Regions from separate parts of the Pedobacter riviphilus genome, predicted to be linked through region 1. Evidence: riboswitches for the same ligand, from Rfam matches in the RefSeq annotation. Region 1 holds a riboswitch; each other region holds the start of a gene.
The links. Region 1 has a riboswitch for S-adenosylmethionine ahead of H9N25_RS08010 (O-acetylhomoserine aminocarboxypropyltransferase/cysteine synthase family protein). Riboswitches for the same ligand answer to the same signal wherever they lie in the genome.
Positions count from the first base shown of each region.

Region 2: linked by a shared signal. The riboswitch ahead of H9N25_RS10200 (SusC/RagA family TonB-linked outer membrane protein) and the one ahead of H9N25_RS08010 (O-acetylhomoserine aminocarboxypropyltransferase/cysteine synthase family protein) in region 1 are both predicted to bind S-adenosylmethionine.
Region 3: linked by a shared signal. The riboswitch ahead of H9N25_RS04165 (peroxiredoxin family protein) and the one ahead of H9N25_RS08010 (O-acetylhomoserine aminocarboxypropyltransferase/cysteine synthase family protein) in region 1 are both predicted to bind S-adenosylmethionine.
Region 4: linked by a shared signal. The riboswitch ahead of metH (methionine synthase) and the one ahead of H9N25_RS08010 (O-acetylhomoserine aminocarboxypropyltransferase/cysteine synthase family protein) in region 1 are both predicted to bind S-adenosylmethionine.

Region 1 is NZ_CP061171.1:1,952,056-1,958,117, reverse strand. Features, by position in the region: gene H9N25_RS08015 (hypothetical protein) at 1-778, opposite strand, end outside; SAM riboswitch class I at 989-1,099, shown strand; gene H9N25_RS08010 (O-acetylhomoserine aminocarboxypropyltransferase/cysteine synthase family protein) at 1,367-2,698, shown strand; gene H9N25_RS08005 (homoserine O-acetyltransferase family protein) at 2,727-3,785, shown strand; gene H9N25_RS08000 (homoserine dehydrogenase) at 3,916-5,160, shown strand; gene H9N25_RS07995 (hypothetical protein) at 5,239-5,688, opposite strand; gene H9N25_RS07990 (queuosine precursor transporter) at 5,717-6,062, opposite strand, start outside.
Region 2 is NZ_CP061171.1:2,492,030-2,498,091, reverse strand. Features, by position in the region: gene H9N25_RS10210 (trypsin-like peptidase domain-containing protein) at 1-1,314, shown strand, start outside; gene H9N25_RS10205 (TlpA disulfide reductase family protein) at 2,155-3,426, opposite strand; SAM riboswitch class I at 3,565-3,671, shown strand; gene H9N25_RS10200 (SusC/RagA family TonB-linked outer membrane protein) at 3,990-6,062, shown strand, end outside.
Region 3 is NZ_CP061171.1:987,878-993,939, reverse strand. Features, by position in the region: gene H9N25_RS04170 (peroxiredoxin family protein) at 1-223, opposite strand, end outside; gene H9N25_RS04165 (peroxiredoxin family protein) at 303-1,604, opposite strand; SAM riboswitch class I at 1,766-1,863, opposite strand; tRNA gene H9N25_RS04160 (tRNA-Cys) at 2,772-2,842, shown strand; SAM riboswitch class I at 2,847-2,946, shown strand; gene H9N25_RS04155 (hypothetical protein) at 3,025-3,204, shown strand; gene H9N25_RS04150 (DUF4833 domain-containing protein) at 3,399-3,833, shown strand; gene H9N25_RS04145 (hypothetical protein) at 3,981-4,256, opposite strand; gene H9N25_RS04140 (ribosomal protein L7/L12) at 4,346-4,813, opposite strand; gene H9N25_RS04135 (amidohydrolase) at 4,857-6,062, opposite strand, start outside.
Region 4 is NZ_CP061171.1:5,401,685-5,407,746, reverse strand. Features, by position in the region: gene metH (methionine synthase) at 1-1,214, opposite strand, end outside; SAM riboswitch class I at 1,348-1,451, opposite strand; gene H9N25_RS22360 (Bax inhibitor-1/YccA family protein) at 1,565-2,320, opposite strand; gene H9N25_RS22355 (hypothetical protein) at 2,358-2,924, opposite strand; gene murQ (N-acetylmuramic acid 6-phosphate etherase) at 3,032-3,835, opposite strand; gene H9N25_RS22345 (S41 family peptidase) at 4,026-5,633, shown strand; gene H9N25_RS22340 (histidine decarboxylase) at 5,786-6,062, shown strand, end outside.

The DNA of each region.
Region 1 (6,062 bases):
TACCACTTGGCACATCGCTTCTTGGAGGAGCCATACCTGCTATAATGGCGTACTTTTCCATGTCGGCATAAGTATAATTTCCAGAAGCTACTAGTTGGCGAATATTATTTTCTGCTTCAAAAACGGCCCTCACGCCTGATGGTAACTGATCTTTAGCTTTTTCCATTACATCAAAAGGCAAAACACCTAAAGCACCTCCTTCTAATTGCGTAAGTTGTTTCGGTGTTAATAATTTTATCGCAGTAAGTTTAACCTGTCCATTGAAATCGGCAAATTTCGTTCTGGCGATAATGGTCCATAACAACGTCTGGATATCATGTTGTTCAACATCAGGATGTTTTTCTGCACTTTTAAGTATAGAAACCACAATTTCTTCTTTCGGCCCTAAAACTGGGGCAAACATATATCCATCTCCTTTTGATGGCGCAAAAGTTCCGGCTTTTAGGCAGTAGCTTTTATTGGTCATTTCGTAAAGCCCCTCGCAAAGCACGAAACCGCCTTCTGGATTTTTAGGCAGTAAATACAAGGGCTGGGCTTTTAAATTTAATGAATTAATAAAATCAGGCTGTTTTTCGCCTTCTCTATTTACATCTTCAAAATTAGTGGTAATGGCAGCAGGTTGCTTTAAAAACTTGTCTACGCCTAATGCTTTAGCACCCTGGGCCGTGCCAACTTTTAGTAATTTGTCCTTCAAACCACCAAACTGGGCGTTTGCATTACTTAAACACATTGCAGTTAGTAGCAGGCCTAAACCTAAAGCTTTTATATTTTTCATCATGATTAAATTTAGATAGGTAACACAAACTTAGAATTTTAAGCGTTAATTTTATATTAAAAGTTTTAGTTTGGTATATCGCTATAAAAATACATCACTCATTTTCAATGTCTTAGTGTAAATTCGAAATTTTATTTTGTCGATTAAAATTTAATTCAGACATTTGGAATATTATTTGGCGGAAAGCTAAATAAAAGTCAATCTTCACAGGTTGATTTATAAAGAAGTGGCGAGAGACTGGCTCGATGACCCACTGGCAACCCTCAGAAAGAGAAGGTGCCAATTCCTGACCGGATAACATGGTGTTATTTGGAGATATAAATTAGAACTGATGAAAACATTAAATCTTCAATCGCTGGGCGAACCCAAATCAAACCTTAAGAAGTTAGAACGAGCTTCTATTTCTATTACTTGTTGTGATATGCGCGCGATTGCTTGTATGTGCTGTTGCATACTGTAATTTAAAAATCTTCCTTTTTTGTTTCTTTCAAACTGGAAGGTCCCGAAAAATCGGGATACGCCTTGTTACATTTTACGATTGCCCAAAATCTTAATGCATTTACCCACTCAACAATTAAAAAAATAGATACTATGTCAACATCATATAAATTTGAAACTTTACAATTACACGCTGGCCAGGAAATAGATCCAACAACAGGTTCAAGGGCTGTTCCCATTTACCAAACCACTTCTTATGGTTTTAAAAACGCTGAGCATGGCGCAAATTTATTTGCCTTAAAAGAATTTGGCAATATCTACACCAGGATTATGAATCCTACCAACGATGTTTTCGAAAAACGTATAGCAGCCTTAGAAGGTGGTGTAGCTGCTTTGGCTGTTGCATCGGGGCAAGCTGCTCAATTTATAGCGTTAAATAACATATTGGAAGCTGGTGATAGCATTGTTTCTTCATCTCACATTTACGGTGGAACTTACAACCAATTTAAAGTAGCTTTTAAACGTTTGGGTATACATGTCGATTTTGCAAATCCAGATGTACCTGAAGAATTTGAAGCTAAAATTACCGATAAAACTAAAGCCATTTATCTCGAAACCATCGGAAATCCGGCGTTTAGCGTTCCAGATTTCGAAAAAATTGCCGCCATTGCAAAAAAATACGATCTCCCTTTAATAGTCGACAATACTTTTGGTGCAGGAGGTTATTTGTTTAAACCATTGGAACATGGTGCCAATATTGTTGTAGAATCTGCAACGAAATGGATCGGTGGCCATGGAACAAGCATTGGCGGAGTAATAGTTGACGGTGGAAATTACAACTGGGGCAATGGCAAATTTCCTCAGTTCTCTGAGCCTTCTGAAGGCTATCATGGTTTGGTTTTTAGTGATGTTTTTGGTATCGGTGGACCATTTGGAAACATCCAGTTTATCATCCGTGCCCGTGTAGAGGGATTAAGAGATCTTGGGCCTGCCCTATCGCCTTTCAATTCTTTTCTTTTATTACAAGGATTAGAAACATTATCGCTCCGCGTACAACGTCATGTAGATAATGCATTAGAATTGGCCACCTGGTTAGAAAACCATCCATTAGTTAAAGAAGTTCAGTACCCTGGCTTAGCCAGCAGTAAATACAATAACCTGGCTAAAAAATATTTAAGCAATGGTTTTGGCGCAGTTTTATCTTTCGAGTTAGCCGGAAGCAAAGAAAATGCAACACAGGTAATTGATAGCTTAAAACTGGTATCTCACCTGGCCAATGTGGGTGATGCAAAAACGCTGATCATTCAACCTTCGGCCACAACACACCAACAATTAAGCGAAACGGAACAATTAGCTGCAGGTGTAAAACCGAATGCTTTAAGGGTATCAGTAGGCATTGAGCATATTGATGATATTAAAGCCGATTTCGAACAGGCATTTGCAACAATTAATGCTTCAGTTCCAACAGAGAGTTTACAAGCCTAACCGTTAATATTCCGAATACAACAAAACAATGAGTACAGCATCAACATATCATTATAACAAACAGTTTAAATTAGAAAGCGGAAAAAAAATCCGTAACCTGCAAATTGCATATCAAACTTATGGCAAATTAAATGCAAATAAAGATAATGTGATTTGGGTTTGCCATGCACTTACTGCCAATGCTGATGTTTTTGAATGGTGGGAAGGTTTGTTCGGTGAAAATGCTTTATTCAATCCGGAAGAGCATTATGTTGTTTGTGCTAATGTTTTAGGCTCGCATTATGGTAGTACAAACCCATTAAGTACTAATCCGGTAACGGGCTTACCTTATTACCTTTCTTTTCCGCAGTTTACCATCCGCGATTTAGTATCGGCACACCAGTTATTGGCTGCGCATTTAGGTATTAATTATATTAAATTATTAATCGGAGGTTCTTTAGGCGGGCAACAAGCTGTTGAATGGAGTATTTCGGAACCGAATAAAATCGAAAACCTGATCTTGATTGCCACCAATGCAGCACATTCTCCTTGGGGAATTGCTTTTAACGAAAGTCAGCGTTTGGCCATTACTACCGATAGAACTTTTTATGCCAACCAACCAAACGGTGGCAGCAAAGGTTTAAAAACAGCCCGTAGCATTGCGCTATTAAGTTATAGAACCTACAGTGCTTACGGCAGTACGCAGGTAGAAAGTGTAAACGATAAGACCGACAATTTCAGATCGTCTTCTTATCAGAACTATCAGGGAGAAAAACTGATCAACCGCTTTAACGCTTACAGTTATTATTATTTAACCAAAGCAATGGACAGCCACAATGTAGGCCGTAACCGCAAAAGCATTGCCGATGCACTAAAACTAATTACGGCAAATACCTTGGTAATCGGGATAGAAAATGACGTTTTATTTCCTTTATCGGAACAAAAATATCTGGCCGATCATATCCCGGGAGCAGAATTTAGTGCTTTGCACTCAGATTATGGCCATGATGGATTTTTAATCGAAACAGATGCTTTGACTAACATAATCGGAAACTTTATTAAGGAAAGCCGGAATAAAAAGATAATTAAACTGCAGCACACTGCATAGGAGGTAGAAGGTTATGGTTTAGGGATAAAGTGAATAGCTAATACCTGTACTATCAAATTCAACAAAAAATAATATAAAATAAATGCAGTTAATCAGTAATCTGTTTATCTGTGTAATCAAGTCTAAAATAATGAGTAAGAATTTAAAAATCGGTTTATTTGGTTTCGGTGTTGTAGGACAAGGTTTATTGGATATTATCCAAAGCCAGAACCTGAACCTGGAGATCATTAAAATTGCAATAAAAGACCCAAGAAAGAAGCGTACCCTTAATAAAGATCTGTTTACTACTGATCGCAACGAAATACTGAACAATACAGAGATCAATACGATTGTAGAATTGATTAATGATGCGGATGCCGCTTACGAAATTGTTACTACGGCATTAAAAAATGGTAAAAACGTAGTATCGGCCAATAAAAAAATGATCGCCACACACTTAAAAGAGCTGGTAGATTTACAACAGGAGTATGGCACTTCTTTATTGTATGAAGGAGCCGTTTGTGGCAGTATCCCAATTATCCGCAATTTAGAAGAATATTATGATAATGAATTATTCCATGCTTTGAGTGGAATTTTTAATGGCTCATCTAATTATATTTTATCAAAAATATTTAACGAAAATCAAGGTTACGATTCGGCATTAAAAGAAGCACAGGATTTAGGTTTTGCAGAAACCGATCCGATTTTAGACGTGGGAGGTTACGATCCAAAATATAAACTGGCTATTGCTACCGCACATGCTTATGGTTTATTCGTAAATCCTGATGCCATTTTAAACATTGGTATACAGAATCTTTCTAACCACGACATTAAATATGCGCGAGAGAAAAACTTTAAAATTAAGTTGGTTCCTACAGCACGTAAAGTGAATACAAAAGACATAGTGACTTATGTATTACCGAAGTTGGTAGCTAAAGATGATTTTCTATACAACGTAGAAAACGAGTATAATGCAGTTGCGGTTCAAGCAGCTTTTGCTGATAAGCAGTTTTTTTACGGCAAGGGCGCGGGTGGTCATCCTACTGGTGCCGCTGTACTTTCAGATATTGCGGCCTTGCGTTACGATTACCGTTATGAGTACAAAAAATACCATTCAGAAAACGGTGTAAAACATACTGAAGATATTCTGTTAGAAATCTATCTGCGTTATGCTGATGAAGATCTGATTACCCTATTGGAATTTGATAACATCAGCGAGCGCTACGCTGCAAGCAGTTATAAATATGTGGTTGGTACCGTTAAGCTAGGAAGCTTAATTAAAAACCGCGACTTGCTTTTGGATGAATCTGTTTTTGTGGCTTACACAGGCAGGCAGATTTACAAACAAGAGCAATTGAGTGAAAATGTTTTTGCCGCAGAATTGGCAAGCCTATAATTTATTTTTAAGGTTAATTTTTTTATTTGTTTTGTTGTTAAGTACAAAGGTCGGAGCGAGTCCGACCTTTTGCGTTAATTATTTTACCTTAATGTATTTTTCGATTATCACCCGGTCTACCCCTGCTTTTTCTACCTTCTCAACACCTTTCTGAATCAAAGTATCTTTATGGATGGTGAGTTTAAACTTAAAAGTTTTACCTTCCCAATCTTTGTTTTTATAATATTCAAGGTGTTCAGTATAATCATCCTCTTTTAAAACGAAAGTTCCCCCTCCTGCATCAAAACTGCTGGTATCCTTAGGGTTAAGACTATGTTTTAAAAAGGCAAAATGCGTGTTGTTAAACATCTTGATCATTTTTAGCTTGCCTGAATAATCGGTTGTTTGGCTGGCTCCATTTTCGATGGTTGTAGCCGATAATAATTGCCATGTACCCTGAATATCAAGATGTAGATCTTTTTTGTTTCCATCTTTATTCGCACAAGAAAATAATGAAAGTACTGCCAATAGCATTAGGATGTTTCTCATAAATCGGATTATTTGGTTATTTAAATATTTATCCCCTACCAGCCATTTTAATTAGTTTATGTGCGAGATCTTTTCCTAAGTAACCATCAATTATGGCGTGTACAATATATAAGATCGGCGTCATTAATATGGCCACAATAAATTTATATGTATACCCTACCAGGCCGATTGCAAAAACCTGCTGCCAACTGTAATGATATTGAGGATTTATATAAAATGCAATAAAAATCACCACAAAACTGTCGATAAACTGAGAGATCAAAGTAGAACCCGTTGCGCGTAACCAAAGTGCCCGCTCTCCTGTTATTTTTTTTATTCTGTGGAATATCATTACATCAACCATTTGTCCGATTATAAAGGCGGTAATTGATCCT
Region 2 (6,062 bases), 540 kb from region 1:
ACCGATAAAGGCACCTATCCATTTGCAGAGATGGGTTATTCGGCAAGTTTGCTTAAAAACGAACCTTGTATCAGTATTTCTTATCCCGAAAGCTTAAACCAAACACTCCCAACTTTAAGGTTGGGCAGTGTTGCAGAAGTAAAAAACGAATATGGTTTTATCCGCTCCACCTGCAAAATGGAACCTGGCGATTCTGGTGGCCCGTTATTCGATTATTATGGCCGTGTAATCGGGTTGCACAGTGCCATTGATGTTTCAGAAGAAATGAATTTTGAAATTCCGGTTGACCTTTACCGCCGTTATTGGACAGCCTTGAACAGTGAAACGCTTTATACGGCTTTCCCTGAAAAACAAGATAGTGTGAAAACAGATCCCTTGTCTTTGCAATTACAGAAAGAAAGCAAACAAAAGGCTTTACACCCTGATTTTGATATACCAAGGCTTAAAAACAGCTGCTTTTTCGTCAAAAGTTTGATAAAAGGAGAAAACCAGGATATTTACGCTACTTTATTGAATGTTAGCACAACAAATGGAGCTAAAAAACAGTTTCTACTGAGTAAAAACACTATAGTTGGCGAACAAGCACAATGTGATATTAATGGAACCGCAGTGCCGATTAAGTTGATTGGAAAAGATCAGGAAAACGACCTGGTTTTATTTGAACTTGAACAGCGAATAACTGGTGGAATTGATTTAAATATTTCTGATGGCGACAGCGTTAAAATAGAAATGGGTAAACTTCTTTATAGCATTGATCCCGCTGGCAAAGTGATGCGCAGTATTTTGGGCAGTACGCTATTTAATTTGCCGAAAATTAACAGTCAACCTTATTTGGGAGCTATGGTGGTATACAATTCCAGCCCAGTTCAATTCTCATTAATTAAAGAAGGTAGCCCGGCCGAGAAAGCAGGAGTAAAAGTTGGCGATGAACTCATTGGCATTAATGGGAAACTTATCAAAAAGGCAAATGAATTTGCGCCCGAAATGATGAAATATTGGGCAGGAGATGAGGTTATTTTTGAATGGGAAAATGCTTCAGGTAAGATGAGTAAAACACTAAAACTAGCGGGACGGGGTCAGTCGGTATCAAATCATCCGGCAGAGAAATTTGAAGGTGGAAAATCAGAACGAAGAGATGGGTTTAATGCTGTTTTTACACACGATGCAGCCATTAAAGCAAATGCCTGCGGATCGCCAGTTTTTGATTGGGAAGGTCATTTTTATGGGATTAACATCGCAAGGTTTAGCCGGACAACAACGGTGGTGATACCAAAGAAAACAATTATTAGTTTTGTATCGAAAGCTATTCAATAGCTTGGTGCTTTTGCCACGGAAGCAGTCAGTAAAGGTCAAACAAACAGCAATAACATTTACAAAAAGATAGGAGCGGAAAGAAGGACTGCCTAAAACTGAAGTGTGCTAAACCTGTTTTCCAAAAAGGAGACGGTATATGTTTTTGAAGCGCAGTGTCAGGGGCAATTATTAAAGTTTGTTCCCGTTCTTCGCTGTATCCTTTCGCTGCGCTTCAGGGATGCCGCTTCGCCCGGGGCTAAAAATACAGTTGCTACTAAGAACAAAATGTAAAACGCTATTTTGTTCCTTGTACAAACCTTTGTTAAATAAACCTTATTGCAGCGGCTATCCTTTTTGTTGCAGAGCCAAACAGGCAGCAATAACATTCGCAAAAAGATAGGAGCGGAAAGAAGGACTGCCCTAACCGAAGTACGCTAAACCTGCTTTCCAAAAAGGGAACGGTATATGTTTTTGAAGCGCAATGTCAGGGGCAATTATTAAAGTTTGTTCCCGTTCTCTGCTATATCCTTTCGCTGCGCTTCAGGGATGCCGCTTCGCCCGGGGCTAAAAACACAGTTACTACTAAGAACAAAATGTAAAACGCTATTTTTTATGTAATTACAGTCACAAAAAGATAGAAGCGAAAAGAAGGACTGCCCGAACTGAAGTGCGCTAAACCTGCTTTACAAAAACGATACATTATGCATTATTATTTATTATTTGGAGTGGCTTGCCTGTGCTACCATTTAATTTGCCACGGAAGCACGGAAATCACGGAAGTTCTATTGGTCGGTGTCTCACCGACCAACGCTTTATTTCGGTTGGTGAGACACCAACCGATAAGAAATGAGAGTGCTATGCTTATTTCTTCAGTAACGTATCAATCTCAGTATTAAATTCTTTAATAAATTCATCATAAAACTTACCTGTGGCCGGACCATTAAAACCAGTATGGATCTGGGCTACATTACCTTGTTTATCAATTATTATCGTGGTTGGGAACGATAAAAAAGAATCGAGTGCAGGCAACGATTCGGATACCACCTGTTTATCGGCAGTACCTGCAATAACCTGGTCGTAATCAATTCCAAAACGTTCGCGGAAACGTGTCATCACCTTTTTTGCATATTCAGGTTCGGTTGAGCGTTCGTAATGTAAAGCGATAATTTCTACACTGCGGTTTTTGTTCTTTTTGTACCACGGCGCCAAAAAGGTAGCTTCGTCAACACAGTTAGGGCACCAGCTTCCGGTGATGGTCAAAATCACCACTTTGTTTTTATACTTCTCATCTTTTAGCGAAATCTTTTTCCCGTTGATATCAGGAAAGCTAAAATCAAGTGTTTTATATCCTTTTTTAAGGTAGGTGAGTTTATAAGGATCAGGCAGGGCAGCATCTTTATTTTTGGTCCCGGTAAAAGACTGGCTTCCCCTTGTACCTAAAATTTCACCGGTTAATGAGCCATCTGACTGGAAAGTTCCTTTGTAATAGGCAGGAGAGGAGGAGCCAATAAAACTAGAAAGTTGAAACTCATTTCCTTCCACAACGCCCTCCAGATAGCGCGAATCGCCTGTTACGCGTAAAAAAGTACCCGTAAGTTTGTTTCCCGTTTGCTTAAATAAACCTACTGTTTTTTCTTCTTTACCATTTGGCGATTTAAAAACCACATCATAACTACCAGAATAGTCTGCTGTTGCTGGTTTATCTGCCGTTTTAAAACGATAATTTTTTCGTTCAGCAATAATTACCAAAGGTTGGCCAGTTTTATCTTGCTTTCTTAATGTACCAGATAAATGATCGCCATCTATTGCAAATGCGAGTTCGTTATCAAACTGATCCAGTTTTACGAAAAGTGAATCAGCAGTCTGTTTTACCAGACCACCTTCGAAACTTTCTTCGGCATTGCGGAAATATAATTTCTGTTGACCGCTTTTTTCATTGATCTCGAAATTAAAAGGAATTTCCAGACCTTCCTTTACTTTCGCTATGCCGCGCCAATTGCCGAGGGAAACAAAGGCTTTAGATTTTATTTTGTTGAGTTTTACTACCTGATTGGGTAAAGTATTATGTTCCTGGGCATAGATAAAAGTTGTTGATATGGCCAATACGGCTGCTAAAATGGATTTTAGTTTCATTGGGGATGTATATTTATCGACTAAATTAGTAGACAAAGATATGGATGTAATTGCCAAAGAAAAAATATTTCAATAAAAATCTATAAAAACTATAGGATAAATGGAATTAATTATACCTTTGCCCCAGTTATTTTAAAATACTTATCAAGAAAGGCGGAGGGAATGGCCCTGTGAAGCCTTAGCAACCATCTAATTTTTAGAAATGGTGCTAATTCCATCTCAGATGAATCTGGGGTAGTTAAGTCAGTTGTTTGCGTTATCCTTATAAGAATATATGGAGCACTTCTGATTTATGGGGTGCTTTTTTTTTGCCCTGATGCACGCTTGAAAAGTAAATACGGTTTAAAGAAAATTATTCAGATGAAAAAAACAGACAAGCTAAAAGCTATTGATGCAAACCTTAGTGCATACTTCCGAATGCGCATGCCCTGTTAAAATCGCTCCATTTAACAGGCTTTTTTGATCTAACCATTCCTTTGTTTTCTTATAAAACACGGTTATTAACCGTTAGGAATTGTTTTGCCCAAAATTATTATCCCTTATTAACTAATTAACTACACAATATGCTTAAAAATTTAAAATCAATAGCGCTTATCTTTTTGCTCCTCATAGCACAAAAGCTTTCCGCTCAAGATGTCACGGTTACCGGAACGGTAAAGTCGGCAGATGGTGAAACACTCCCAGGTGTTTCCATATTAATAAAAGAAACCAAACAAACCACCATTTCTGATGCAAAAGGAGCTTTCTCTATTAGTGCACCAGATAAGGGCACCTTGGTATTTTCTTATATCGGTTTTAAGAGTCAGGAAATACAAATCAATAAAAATGCAGGCCCAGTTTCGGTCATTCTTCAATCAAGCGATAATGCGTTGGATGAGGTAGTGGTTACGGCATTGGGTATTTCGCGACAGAAAAAATCGCTAGGTTATGCTGTTCAGGAATTAAAAGGACAGGATTTGGCTGAAGCTAAAGAATCCAACCTGGTAAATGCACTGGCCGGAAAAATAGCTGGTGTACGGGTAACCAACAGCCAGGGGAGTATGGGGTCATCACGAGTGGTTATTAGGGGAGAAACTTCCATTGCAGGAAATAACCAGCCATTATTTGTAGTTGATGGGATTCCGGTAGATAACTCTCAGTTAAATTCGGCTGGGGCAAGAGATTATGCCAATACCATTTCAGATATCAATCCGGAAGATATAGAATCGGTGAGTGTGTTGAAAGGACCAAATGCCGCGGCGCTATATGGCTCGAGGGCTGCAGCAGGCGTTATACTCATTAAAACCAAAACGGGTAAATCGAAAAAAGGATTAGGCATTGCCATCAATTCGAATGCTGTTTTAGAAACTTTACTCACCCTGCCTGTTTATCAAAATGCTTTCGGTCAGGGATCTGAAGGCAAGTTTAGTTACGTAGACGGTGCAGGTAAAGGCATTAACGATGGCGTAGATGAAAGCTGGGGACCTAAATTGGATGGTAGACTAATTCCACAATTTTTTTCGAAGGGAGTAGCCGTTCCTTTTGTGGCACATCCCGATAATGTGCGCGATTTCTTTCAAACAGGATATTCATTGAACAATGGGGTATCGGTTGCAGATGCCGGTGAAAAATATGATTACCGGATATCATATAATAACCTAAAACAGGTGGGGATCGTACCTAACTCTGGTCAGGGCAAAAATTCGTTTGTGCTCAATACATCATTAAAAATAACACCGAAGTTAACCTTAACTGCCAATGCAAATTATAGCAAACTTAACTCTGATAATTTACCTGGAACAGGCGGTTCGAGATCAACCAGTACGATGTTGCAGTTTACCTGGTTCGGCCGCCAGGTTGATATTAACCAATTGAAAAACTATTTGGACGAAAATGGAAAAACGTTTAACTGGAACAACAGCTATTACAGCAATCCTTATTGGGTAGCATACGAAAATACAGTATCGCAAAACCGTAGCCGGATTATTGGAAGTTTAGCCCTTAACTATAAGATTATTGATGGACTTGATTTCAATTTCAGATCAGGGACCGATTATTACAACGATAGACGTAAAGTGAGGATTGCCTATGGTACCAATGGAACGCCTTTCGGCTCTTATACTGAGAGTGCCTTTACCGTAAGTGAAAATAATACAGACGCGACATTAAACTTTAACAAACAGTTGAATGATGATTTTAGCCTCGAATTGTTAGGTGGTGGGAACATACGCAGGCAATATATTGAGCAGAACGATCAAAGTGCACCTAAACTGGCCATCGCCGGACTTTATACCCTTAAAAACTCTCGTGATCCGCTAATTTCATCAAATAATTTATCAAGATTAAAATCTTACAGTGTTTATGCCTCTGGACAGATTGGCTTCAGAAATTACCTTTTTGCCAACATTACGGCCCGTAACGATTGGTCATCTACCTTGCCCGCACAGAACAGGTCTTATTTTTACCCATCATTTAACGGAAGTTTTGTAGCAACCGAAGCGTTCGATATTAAAAGCGAAGCTCTTAACTATTTAAAAATACGCGGAGGTTGGTCTAAAGTTGGTAAAGATGCAGATCCTTACCGTTTGATTAATACTTATGCATTTAGTGCGCCGTTTAATGCAAACCCTCAACTTACCACAAGTAATATCGATCTT
Region 3 (6,062 bases), 960 kb from region 1:
CGTTTAACAGTGTAAACGTGGCATGCGCTGCATCTTTTCCTTTCAGTTCGAAATTAAAAGGCACTTCTGTTTCAGCTACCTTAAAAACACCACGCCAAATTCCTTCTTTTATAAATTTTTTGGCTGTTTTCGGTTCTTCATGCACCTTATTTACAGCAAAGGCTGTTGTAGAAATGAGCGATGCCAGTGCCAGCACCTGCATTTTAGCAAAGTAAGTTTTCATCTTGTATAGTTTTAAGTGTAGGTTAAAATATAGGCTGCAATGAAATACAGCCTAATATTTTGTTTATACTTAGTTTAGGTTATTTACTTTTTAGTGTTTCTGCTGAAGCCAGTTTTTCGGGTACTGGTTCAGCAATCAGCTCGTCGAGCACTTTGTTAAATTTGGTTTCGTAATCGTTAAAGTATTTTCCGGTTACGGTGCCTGTATAGCCGGTATAAATTTCTCTTACATTTCCTTTTCTATCGATAATGATGGTTGTTGGAAAAGCAATGAATTTATTTAGCGCAGGCAGTTTTTCAGCCACTACTTTTTTATCGGCAATGCCACCAAACAGGATATCGTAAGTGATACCATATTTCTCTTTCAATTTACCCAACGTGTATTTGGCATATTCGAGATCATCTTTTTGTTCGAAACCAATCGCAATGGCTTCCACGCCTCGTTTTTGGTTCTTTTTAAACCATGGCGAAAGAAAAACCGTTTGATCGGTACAATTTGGGCACCAGGTACCAATCGTTTCAATAATTACGACCTTACCTTTGTATTTATCATCACTTAAGGAAACATTTTTTCCTGTTAGATCTGGAAAGGTAAAATCAAGTTTTTTATAACCTTCTTTAAGAAAAGTAAGCTTGTAAGGATCAGGAAGCTCGGCATTTTCGTTGCGCTGGCCATCAAATTTCAGGTTTTTATAAATTCCGAAACCCTGTTCACCAGTAATGCTGTTATCGTCGTTAATTTTTCCTTTTACAATAAAAGGACTTGGTCCGGTAAAGCCAGACAACTCAAATTCATCACCCTGTACAGTACCTTCAAGCTCCCGTGTATCGCCCACAACAGTCATGATTACTCCGGTAAGTTTATTTCCATTCTGCTTTAATAAAGCAATAGATGCTGGTACAGCTTCTTTGGTATAGGTTTTTATTTCCCACTTGCCAGAGATATTGTGTTTTGGTGCGATATCTTTTCCAGGTTCTACAAAGCGGTAATTTTTACCATGCTCTGCTACAAAGGGAAGTGAATTGCCCCTGAAACCAGGTACCAGACTGCGGTATTCGCCCGATAAAGTGCCATCAGTTTCTATTTTTGCCACCAAAGCAGCATCGTAGGTATTCATTTTTACATAGATGGAATCATCACCACGTCTTTCTACATGAAAATCATCACGTCTGGAGCCATTAATTAAAGTTAAGATGGCCGTTTGAGGATTTTTACCTTTTAATTCGAAGTTAAATGGCACTTTTGATTCGCTTACATTAAACTCGCCCCTCCAAATCCCTTCTTTTGGGAATGGTTTTGCCACCTTGGCGGATGCAATGCCTCCCAGTAACAGGACTGAGGTGGTTAGGCATGCAATTCTTGAGGAAATTTTCATTTTCATAATCATCATTATTAGTTAAACACTATCGTTTTAGAGTTTTTAATAACAAGGCACGATTTCTCCCACAGAAAACCATATAGCACAGATACAGGCTGTTTAAACAACTGTTATGCTTTTAATGAAATCCCTAACAGGAAACGTGAGTTTACTTGTTATTGGTTAATTTATAATCTATTGCTAGATCAGTTTGAGCACTTTTTCCTATGGAAAGTTGCTAGAAGTTCAACGAGTACTGACTCTCCCTTCTTCTGTATAAATCAACTAATTAATGGTGGTGAATTAATTAGAGTAATAACCTAAACTAGTGGTGGTGATTAGTTTGGGCTGTTCCTGATACCCCGGCAACTTATTGACTTAAATACATGACCACCATAATATTCTATCAAAAGGCCCCGGGGTACCAGGATTTTTAAATAAGAATATCTGAATGAAAACCTTTAACAGGTGATCTGTATCTTAGCTTATATTAGCGGCAACAGCAGTTATACTGATCTGAATAATTGATCAGGGGATATGGCTGAGGTTGTCTGCGGAGTTTCATCTTGAACGTAAATTTGCTAGTGAACTATTATTTTTTTTGTAAAGGTATAAACTTCGTTTAATTTAAACAAGTATTCCTATAGATTTTATAGACTTTATCAGTAAACAATTGATTTACAGAAATATAATTTACAATTAAAGAAGAAATTGGACTGAGGGAATTATGCAAGGGCGTAGCATTAGGCCGTTCGGAGAGGCAGGTATCTTAACAAGAAAGCAAAAGAGTAGTGATGATAGGTATAGGCGAATCGTCATTTCCTTCGCTAAGCAAAGGAAATGACGACCGATTTTCTAAATCAGTCTTTGTTAACGCAGTCAAGAATCTTTAACCTTAATTTATTGAATACTAAAGTCATCTTGTAAATCTAGTTGCATCCGATAACTATCGGATCACGATGGCGAGTTGTATGCGAGTAATCATCATCCTCACCTTGTTTCAGGATCTACCTGCAATTTATTTTAAATACACAAACAACTAAAAACCAATAAATTACACCATAAAACAAGCTCAACAATCAGAAATCTCACAAAAAAACTACTATTTCTATAGAAATTATAGTAATTAATTTTTACTTTTGCTGAGTCTTCTTCAAAAAGTGAATCTAAAGCTACTTGAAAAGACCATATAGTCATGTGGCCGAGTGGTTAGGTAAAGGTCTGCAAAACCTAGTACGGCGGTTCGATTCCGTCCATGACGTCTAATACTTATCAAGAAAGACGTAGGGAATGGCCCTTTGATGTCTTAGCAACCTGTTGTGTAACAAGGTGCTAATTCCTTCTGCAATGGCAGAAAAGATGAGTTTGAAAGCAGATTTCTTAACTGTTTTCGGCGAACAATCAATGGCCATCCCCTTCAAATTGGTAACCTAAACTTAATAATATGTCAGTTTATTTTGATTATCCATCCATCAGGGATTTTTTCGAGATCCACGGAAACACTTCCTGCGAAAAATTAGATGATTATGAACATTGTAAGGCAGAATCAGACCGGCTTTATAATGAACAGCTTAATGAGATCGATGAAGAAATTCTGCATGATCAACCCAAAACCGACACTTAAAAAGTACTCAAATCTTTTAAAAGCTCTCTTAAATAAACAAGCCTAAAATGTATTTAACACCACCTAGACTACTCATTCTACTTAAAACCTCGTTCATTATAGTTTTAACCTTCTTCTTGTTTTCACCTCTAGCATGGACACAGTCGAAAGATCCATCCCCGCTCAGTTTTCCAACACCTAAAAATATAGATCATATGCTGTTTTACCTCCAGCGTGATCCGAATACAAACACTTTAATTTATGCATTAAATCTCAAAGAAAACGGGACTATCAATAGCGATGCTCCTATTCAGGTTTATTGGATCCGGTACGGTGAAAAAGGACAGAAAAAGGATCTCGGTTATATCCAACGCAAGTTTGCCTACGGTATCGACACGAAGGCCCTTGGCGCCGATAAATATGAATTTAGGTTTGTATCACACAAAAAATTACCATTTTACCTGCAAAAGTATAGCGATAAAAGCTATCACGTCTCGGTGACCATAAACAACCGAACCATTAGGGTTGCCCGATTATTTATCAGGATACAGGGTGGCAGTTTCTGGCTCCCAAATGTGAAGTATGCAGAGGTTGAAGGTATTGATGAAGCAACGGGTAAACCAATAGTTGAGCGGATAAGTGTAAAGTAAACTATTCTTCATTATATTTAGTTATCTTGTAATAAGGTCCTTCTACCCTGCTCAGGATGACAACCTCTTGAGACTTTTCTTATGGTAAAAACAAAGATGGTCTGTGAGACACAGACCATTGATTCACCTCGTTTATGACACAATTGATTATTTCGGCTCTTTTTTATTATCAATTGCAGTATTAAAAGTCTTATTAAATTCACCTTTTATCCACTGTACTTTTCCGCTCAAAGGTATAGATGGTGCAACAATGTAATTTCCGGTTTCGCTATCAAGGATTACCACCATGTTGTTGGCATTTACTTCCGTGTGGTACCTTCTGCCGGTTTGGTCTTGTCCGTTTTTAAAACTGATGGCGGTGAACATCAATCCAGCGCCTAAAAATCCCAACAAAAGGGATTTTGCATCTAATGTAATTTTCATATTCTTAAGATTTTTTGTGTGTAAAATCAAGTTAAGAATTCTACTTCCTACATTCTAATTCTATCAGAAATATTGCAATATGTTTGTCGCTAAATTTTAAACATAAAATAGGCTAAAGCTGCTGCAATCAAAATAATGATCAACAGTTTAATCAAAAAATTTTTGGGTGGATTTTGGCTATTTGTAACATTCGCAGAGACGATATTTTTAACATCGGTATCCCTGCTTTGTTGCATCATATTGCCGCTAACCTTAAACTGTATCAGTTTTTCAATATAATCTTTACTTTCTGCCAGCCCTAGGCCCCTAACATCCTTATAGTGTTTAATGGCATTTAACTTATTGCCCTGATCTAAAATAACCAATAGCTCTGCATCCAGATCTGCCAGATTGGTTACAGGCTGATTTACTCCTTCTTCTAAGGCATCTACATAATCTTTGGCTTCTTTTAAACCGCAGCCACTATGATCTTTAACTACCTTAACAGCTGCTACTTTCTGGTTCCGTGAGAGAAATAACAATGCTTTTTGCTTTGCTTCGGGACTAACATTAATCATAACTTTAAGCTAGCAAAATATGAACCAATTACGTGTACATAAATCAGAAAACCAGATTCCCTTCATGGATCAATGATTTAACAGGAGATACACGTGATACAGCCTCTGCAGAACAACTGGCATCAACCAGTACCAGATTAGCTTTATCTCCTGCTTTTGGCCACTGCCTTTTTCCCTGGTCATCTAAAGGAAGAATATTACCCGTTGCCAATTTCAATATTCTAGAAAGTTCAAATTCTGTACGATAGCCGTAAATTTGAGCGGCAATATTTGCCTTTTGCAAAATGCTTCCTGTACCAAAAGTATTCCAATGGTCAACAATACAATCATTACCTGCTACTACTTCTACACCATGTTTGTACAGTACAGGAACAGGCATCGGATTACCAGAAAGTGGAATGGTTGAAGCTATTCCCATTTTTGCCGCACCAAGTTTTTCAGCTATTTCTTCCGTTTTAGTTTTATCGAGATACCTTAGTGCAAAAGCATGACTCACATAGGTTTTTCCTTTTAATACTGGATTTTCCATTACTTTATCGATCAGGTATTCGATTGTTTTTAGGCCAGATTCACCAGACTCATGAAGATGAATGTCAATCCCTTTTCCATTATCTAAAGCTAACTGTACTACAAAATCCATGTGTTTCTCAATACCGCCATCAATAGAAGTTGGATCAAGGCCACCAATAAAGTCTATATCCATTTTGGCTGCTTCTTTTAACAGTTCTGCAGATTTGGTATAAAATATGCCGTGCTGAGGGAAAGCTACTAACTCTGCCTGAAAAGATTTCTTTTTATGCAACAATGCGGTTTCTAAATGCTTCAATGAATCTAATCCAGAAGTAGGATCGATATTCACATGCGACCTTGCGTAACTGGTTCCGTATGACTGAAGCAATTCAATCAATTTTTCTGAACGTGGTATAGAAGTTTTTAAAAGCTCTGGGATTACCTGTTGCTCAAAAGCGATCATATCTTTTACAGATCTGTTCTTTTTCAAATGTGCCTGCCATGGTAATCCATAATAGGTTTTATCCAAGTGGATGTGCATATCCCTGAAAGCTGGAAGCATCAACAGTCCCTTTGCGTCGATAGCTTTTGCATTTGGGTTATTAGGTAGCACCTGCTTCAACTTACCATCTTCAATCTCAATAATGAAAAGTTCGGTTTTTGTTTTAATTACCTCATCCTGATCATATTCGAATCCCGTTTCGAGCTTAACATTTTTTAATGTTAAAGTTTTTCCTGA
Region 4 (6,062 bases), 2.4 Mb from region 1:
TCCGAATCCAACATCCCTTCGTCCATGTTCACATCGATTACCTGCGCACCGCCCTCAACCTGTTGTAAGGCAACAGCCAATGCAGCCTCATAATCGCCACCTAAGATCAGTTTAGAGAATTTAGGGGATCCGGTAATATTTGTTCTTTCACCAATATTGACGAAAATGCTTTCTGGAGTGATGGTTACCGGTTCCAATCCGCTTAAACGCATGTAAGGCTCAAGCACTGGTACTTTCCTCGGCTCGGCTTTCCTCGCATTTTTAGCAATACAACCAATATGCTCTGGCGTGGTACCACAGCATCCACCCACAATGTTCACAAAACCTGATGCAATAAAATCGTCTACCAAATGTGCCGTTTCATGCGGTTGCTCATCGTAAGCTCCAAACTCATTTGGCAAACCAGCATTTGGATAGGCCGAAACATAACAACCTGCTTTTGCGGCAAGCTCCTCAATATGCGGACGCATTTCTTTAGCTCCCAAAGCACAGTTAAAACCAATACTTAATGGTTTAGCATGCATTACAGAGTTCAAAAAAGCTTCGGCTGTTTGGCCTGAAAGCGTTCTTCCAGAGGCATCTGTAATGGTACCAGAAATCATGATCTCCAGTTTACGGCCAATTACCTCTTCATATTTTTTAATGGCCACAATAGCCACTTTAGCATTTAACGTATCGAAAATGGTTTCGATTAATAATACATCAGAACCACCATCTACCAAACCACGTACCTGTTCGTAATAAGCAGCTTCCAGTTCATCAAAATAAACCGCCCTAAAACCAGGGTCGTTTACATTTGGCGACATGGAAAGGGTACGGTTGGTTGGGCCAATAGCACCGGCCACAAAGCATTTACGATCTGGATTTGCAGCCATAAATTCGTTTACAGCTTCTTTTGCCACACGTGCACCTTCAAAACTCATCTCGTAAGAAAGGTCTTCCATCTGGTAATCGGCCATGGAAATGCGCTGTGTACTGAACGTATTAGTTTCGATGATATCGGCACCAGCCGCCAGGTACTCCAGGTGTATTGTTTTAATAATATCCGGACGTGTGATGTTGAGCAAATCGTTATTGCCTTTTACATCACAGGGATGGTTTTTAAATCGTTCCCCTCTAAAATCTTCTTCGGTTAGGGTATATCGCTGAATCATGGTACCCATTGCACCATCAATCACCAAAATACGTTTTTCTAATTCTTCTCTTATGCTCATTCTTGTTGTAAGATTTGAGATATGAGACGTTAGATATGAGCATGGATAAGACGCAATGTCTCAAATCTCAAATCTATAGTCTCAAGTCTCTAAAAGGCTTATTTAAAAAGTTGGTACGTGAATCGTAATCCTAAACTTATCTGTTTCCGCTATTTGCAGAATAGAATTTAGCACCTTGTAGGTTACAGGTTGCTAAGACTTCGTTGGGTCTAATCCCTCCGTCTTTCTTAATAAGCATACAAAAATGCAACAAAGCAACATCAATTCCAAAATTTATCGCATTGCTACCAAATAAAATTACAAAGGCCACGCAAAACTGCGCGGCCTTAAGAATATTGTTCTGTTAATGATTACTTTCTGCTTCCGAAAATACGAAGTAAGAAAAGGAAGATATTTAAGAAATCTAAGTATAGAGATAGTGCAGCTACAATAGCCATTTTTTTAGATTCAATCTGAAGAACCTGTTCGCCGCTAGCTTCTATCCCTTCGCCAATTCTTTTAATTTTTTGCACATCATAAGCCGTTAATGCCGTAAATATGGCGATACCAATAAATGCCATAAACAAACTGAACTGTTCGCTTTGAATAAACATATTAATTACGCTGGCAATCACTAAGCCAATTACCCCAACCATTAAAATCGGCCCAAATTTACTTAGGTCGATATTGGTTGTATAGCCCATAAATGCCATAATTCCAAATATTCCGGCAGCTCCTGCAAAACAGCTCACTACTGAACCTGAAGTATAAGTTAACAAGATAAAACTTAAACTAACTCCAGTTAACACTGAATAAAGTACAAAAACGCCAATTAACGCCGGCAATGATAATCTACTTAATCCGAATCCCATTAATAAAACCAGTCCAAGCGGTGCAAACATGGCTACATAACCAAAAATTGACATGCTCACTTTACCAGTTGTTGGATTAATATTTAAAAGGTATTGCATTAACTGCTCATTGGTACCAAATAAATAGGCAGCTACTGTTGATAAACTCAATGCCACGAACATCCATAAGAAAACGTTTGCAAAGAATTTTTTAGAAACAGATTTTTCCTGTACAAAAACACTGTTGTCTTGATATTGATAATTTTGTTGTTCCATTTTAAATTTGTGTATTTAACTATATAAAAATAAATATTTAGTTTAATCTTTTTGTCAGCAGTTCTTCAACTTTTTTAAAGAACTGTAGTGGTTTTAGTGTGCGCCATGGCAGATTGTCAAATGCACCACCAAAGTTAATGTAATAATCGATGTTATTATCGCGAAACTCGGTGATTACGTGTTCCTGAAAATTTACCCCAACAATCCAGCCATCTTCTACTTCCTGAAACCACTCTTCATAATAACTGTCATCAGAGGCATGAAAATTCAGCACATTTTCACCGATCAGGATAAATTTATTAATGCCTTCGTCCATCATCAGCTCTAAAATATCGCGTTTCAGCAGCATAATATCGTTATTAATGGCATCGTTCCATTCCCCTATAAACTCTATAATGGCATAACTGCGGTCATAATCAACGTACAACACCTTCATGTACAGGGTATTCGAGCCGAACTCATCCCATTGTGGGTGCAGTAAAAAGTTATAAATCTGCTTATCGAAGTAAAGTTCCGAATATTCGGTATTGTAAAATGGCGAACGCTCATCTTCTGCCGAAATATAATCATCTCTCCACTGATAATAAGGCTCAATTTCGTGCATGCTTCTTTTTAATTATTGAATGGGTGAGTTTTGAATGAGTGAATGTTTGATACTGCTGCTGAGATCAATCATCCTCTAATTCTATCACTCAAGCATTCTCTCATTTTTTAATGTCCGGCTTCAACTGCTTTACGCACACTTCCATAACGGGTTAATAACTCTGCTGCTGCTTCATATCCTATATTCAGTTCATCGGCAACCATTTGTGTACCACGATCTACCAGCTTATGATTGGTTAACTGCATATCGACCATTTTATTGCCAACTACACGCCCCAACTGAACCATAACAGTAGTGCTTAACATGTTTAATACCATCTTTTGCGCCGTACCCGATTTCATCCGGGTAGAACCGGTAACAAACTCAGGCCCAACTACTACTTCAACCGGAAAATCAGATTCGGCAGCTATTGGCCCACCGGTATTGCAAACAATGCAGCCAGTTAAAATGCCATGCTTGCGTGCCGTGTTTAAACCACCGATGACGTACGGGGTAGTACCCGATGCTGCCAGGCCAACTAAACAATCTTTTTCATTAATCTCAAATTCCTGAAGATCTTTCCAGGCTTGTTCAGCATCATCTTCAGCAAATTCTACCGCTCTTCTAATGGCTGTATCGCCGCCAGCAATAATTCCTACAACCCAATCAAAAGGAACACCGTAAGTAGGCGGGCATTCTGAAGCATCTACTACACCTAAACGGCCACTTGTACCTGCACCTATATAAAAGAGACGGCCACCTTTTTTCATCCGTCCAGCCACTGCCGACGTTAATTTTTCAATCTGAGGCAAACATTTTTCAACTGCAAATGCTACAGTTTTATCTTCGTTATTAATGCCCTGCAAAACTTCTAATACCGACATCTGATCGATGTGGTCATAGTTAGATTCTTGCTCGGTAACTCTATTCATAAATTTAATTTTGATAAAATTCGGTAAATTCTTTCTAAAAACTGCGCTAAAAATCCAAAAATATGTGTCATAAATTTCAAGCGAGGCCTTCCTTGCGTTAATTAATGTTAAATATTATAAACAAAAGACATGAAAATGCAGTTAAAAAATATATCAACTCGCTAATTTTCATAAATTTGCAGTAACGCTGATGAAAAAAAATACCCGTAATAACGCACTGATCGCTTTAAGCTATTCTGTAATTTTAATAGCGGGTATGTTTTTGGGCATAAAATTCATTAAGGATCAAGGTTTTGGCGTTAAAAAAAGTCCGCAGTTAGCCAACAATAGCGACGAAAAATTAAACGAGATCTTACACATCATCAATGGCAATTATGTTGATGACATCAATACCGATTCGCTTCAAAACTTACCTATCGACAGCGTTTTACACCAACTCGATCCACATAGTGTTTACCTGCCACCAACGGATGCGCAAGATATGACCGATAACCTGGAAGGGAATTTTGAAGGCGTAGGTATAGAATATTATATGCTTAACGATACCATGATGGTTACCAGTGTGGTTAAGGATGGGCCAGCTTATCAGGCAGGAATTAAATTGGGCGATAAGATTTTGAGTATCGATACCGCAGTAGTAAGTGGCCGAAACCTACCCAAAGACCAACTTACTGGTCGTTTTAAAGGTAAATCTGGAACTGGTGTGAGCGTAGTGCTTTTACACTCGGGGGCTTCACAAAGTAACCGAATCATGGTTACCCGCGGCAAAGTAAACATCAGCAGCATTGATGCCGCCTATATGATCAACAACGAAACAGGTTATGTACGAATCAGTAAATTTGGTGCTAATACCGACAACGATTTCTCCGTCGCGGCTAACAACCTGAAAGCAAAGGGCATGAAAAAGCTGATTCTTGACCTGCGCGATAATGGAGGTGGTTATTTCACTGCAGCTACAGGACTTGCTGATCAGTTTTTGGGCGAGAACAAACTTATTGTGTATACGCAGGGTAAGCATGAGCCACGTACCGATTATTTTTCTACAGGAACAGGCGCTTTTCAAAATGGCAAACTGGCTGTCTTAATTAATGAAAATACGGCCTCGGCCAGCGAAATTGTAGCAGGGGCTATCCAGGATTTGGGGCGAGGGATTATTGTTGGCCGCCGCTCCTTTGGCAAAGGTTTGGTACAGGAGCAATTTGCTTTTGGAGACGGCTCTGCATTGAACTTAACCATCGCAAGATATTACACACCATCTGGCCGGAGTATCCAAAAATCTTACAAAAAAGGTTACGACGCTTACAAACATGAATTAGACGAGCGGATGATGGACGGAGAGCTTACAGGAGACCGTACTTCTTTTCAAGATTCTATTGAGAAAACCGAAGGTGTAAATATTCAGCAGAACAGAAAAGTTAAGCCTATTGGCGGTATCCAGCCAGATATATTTGTGAGATTAGACACGAATGGTTACAATAAGTTTTACAGTAATTTAGTAAGTAAGAAAGTACTTTCCGATTACGTGTTTAATGTACTTACCAATAAGTACAGTGCCAGTTTTGTAGAACAGAATATCAATATCTTCACCATAAACGATAATGATTTTAAAGATTTTATCGGGTTTCTTCAACGTAAAAACATAGCGATAGATCGTTTTCAATTGTACAATTCGAAAAATGTGATCTTAAATGACCTTAAAGCCTTGCTTTGTCGCTACTATCTGGGCGATGTAGGCTATTATAAGGCAGCAAATCAAACCGACAATGCGGTAAGACAAGCACTCCTTAACCTTCAGTAGCCATATTTTATATTTTGCGAGGATAAATCTACAGCCTACATAGAATTTTAATTCCTTAAAAATAGTAAAAACAAAATAATATACTTAAATTATAATAAAATAATAATACTATATTCTGTTTTTTCTAATTTTGGCAGCAAATCATCTCTTTTATGGAAGCGAGCAAATTACAGGAAAAGGATCAACAGGTATTAAATGATCTATTGGAAAATGTTAAGCAACAAACCGATTTATTTTTAGGTTATCCCGTTTCGAAAGATTTCGATTATCAGGCATTATCCGAATTTTTAAAATATCCGATGAACAACCTGGGCGATCCTTTCGTTACTTCAACCTACGGCGTAGGCTCTCGTGAGCTGGAAAAAGAAGTAGTCCAGTTTTTTGCTGAACTTTTCCGTGCTCCTGCAGATAATTGGTGGGGTTATGTAA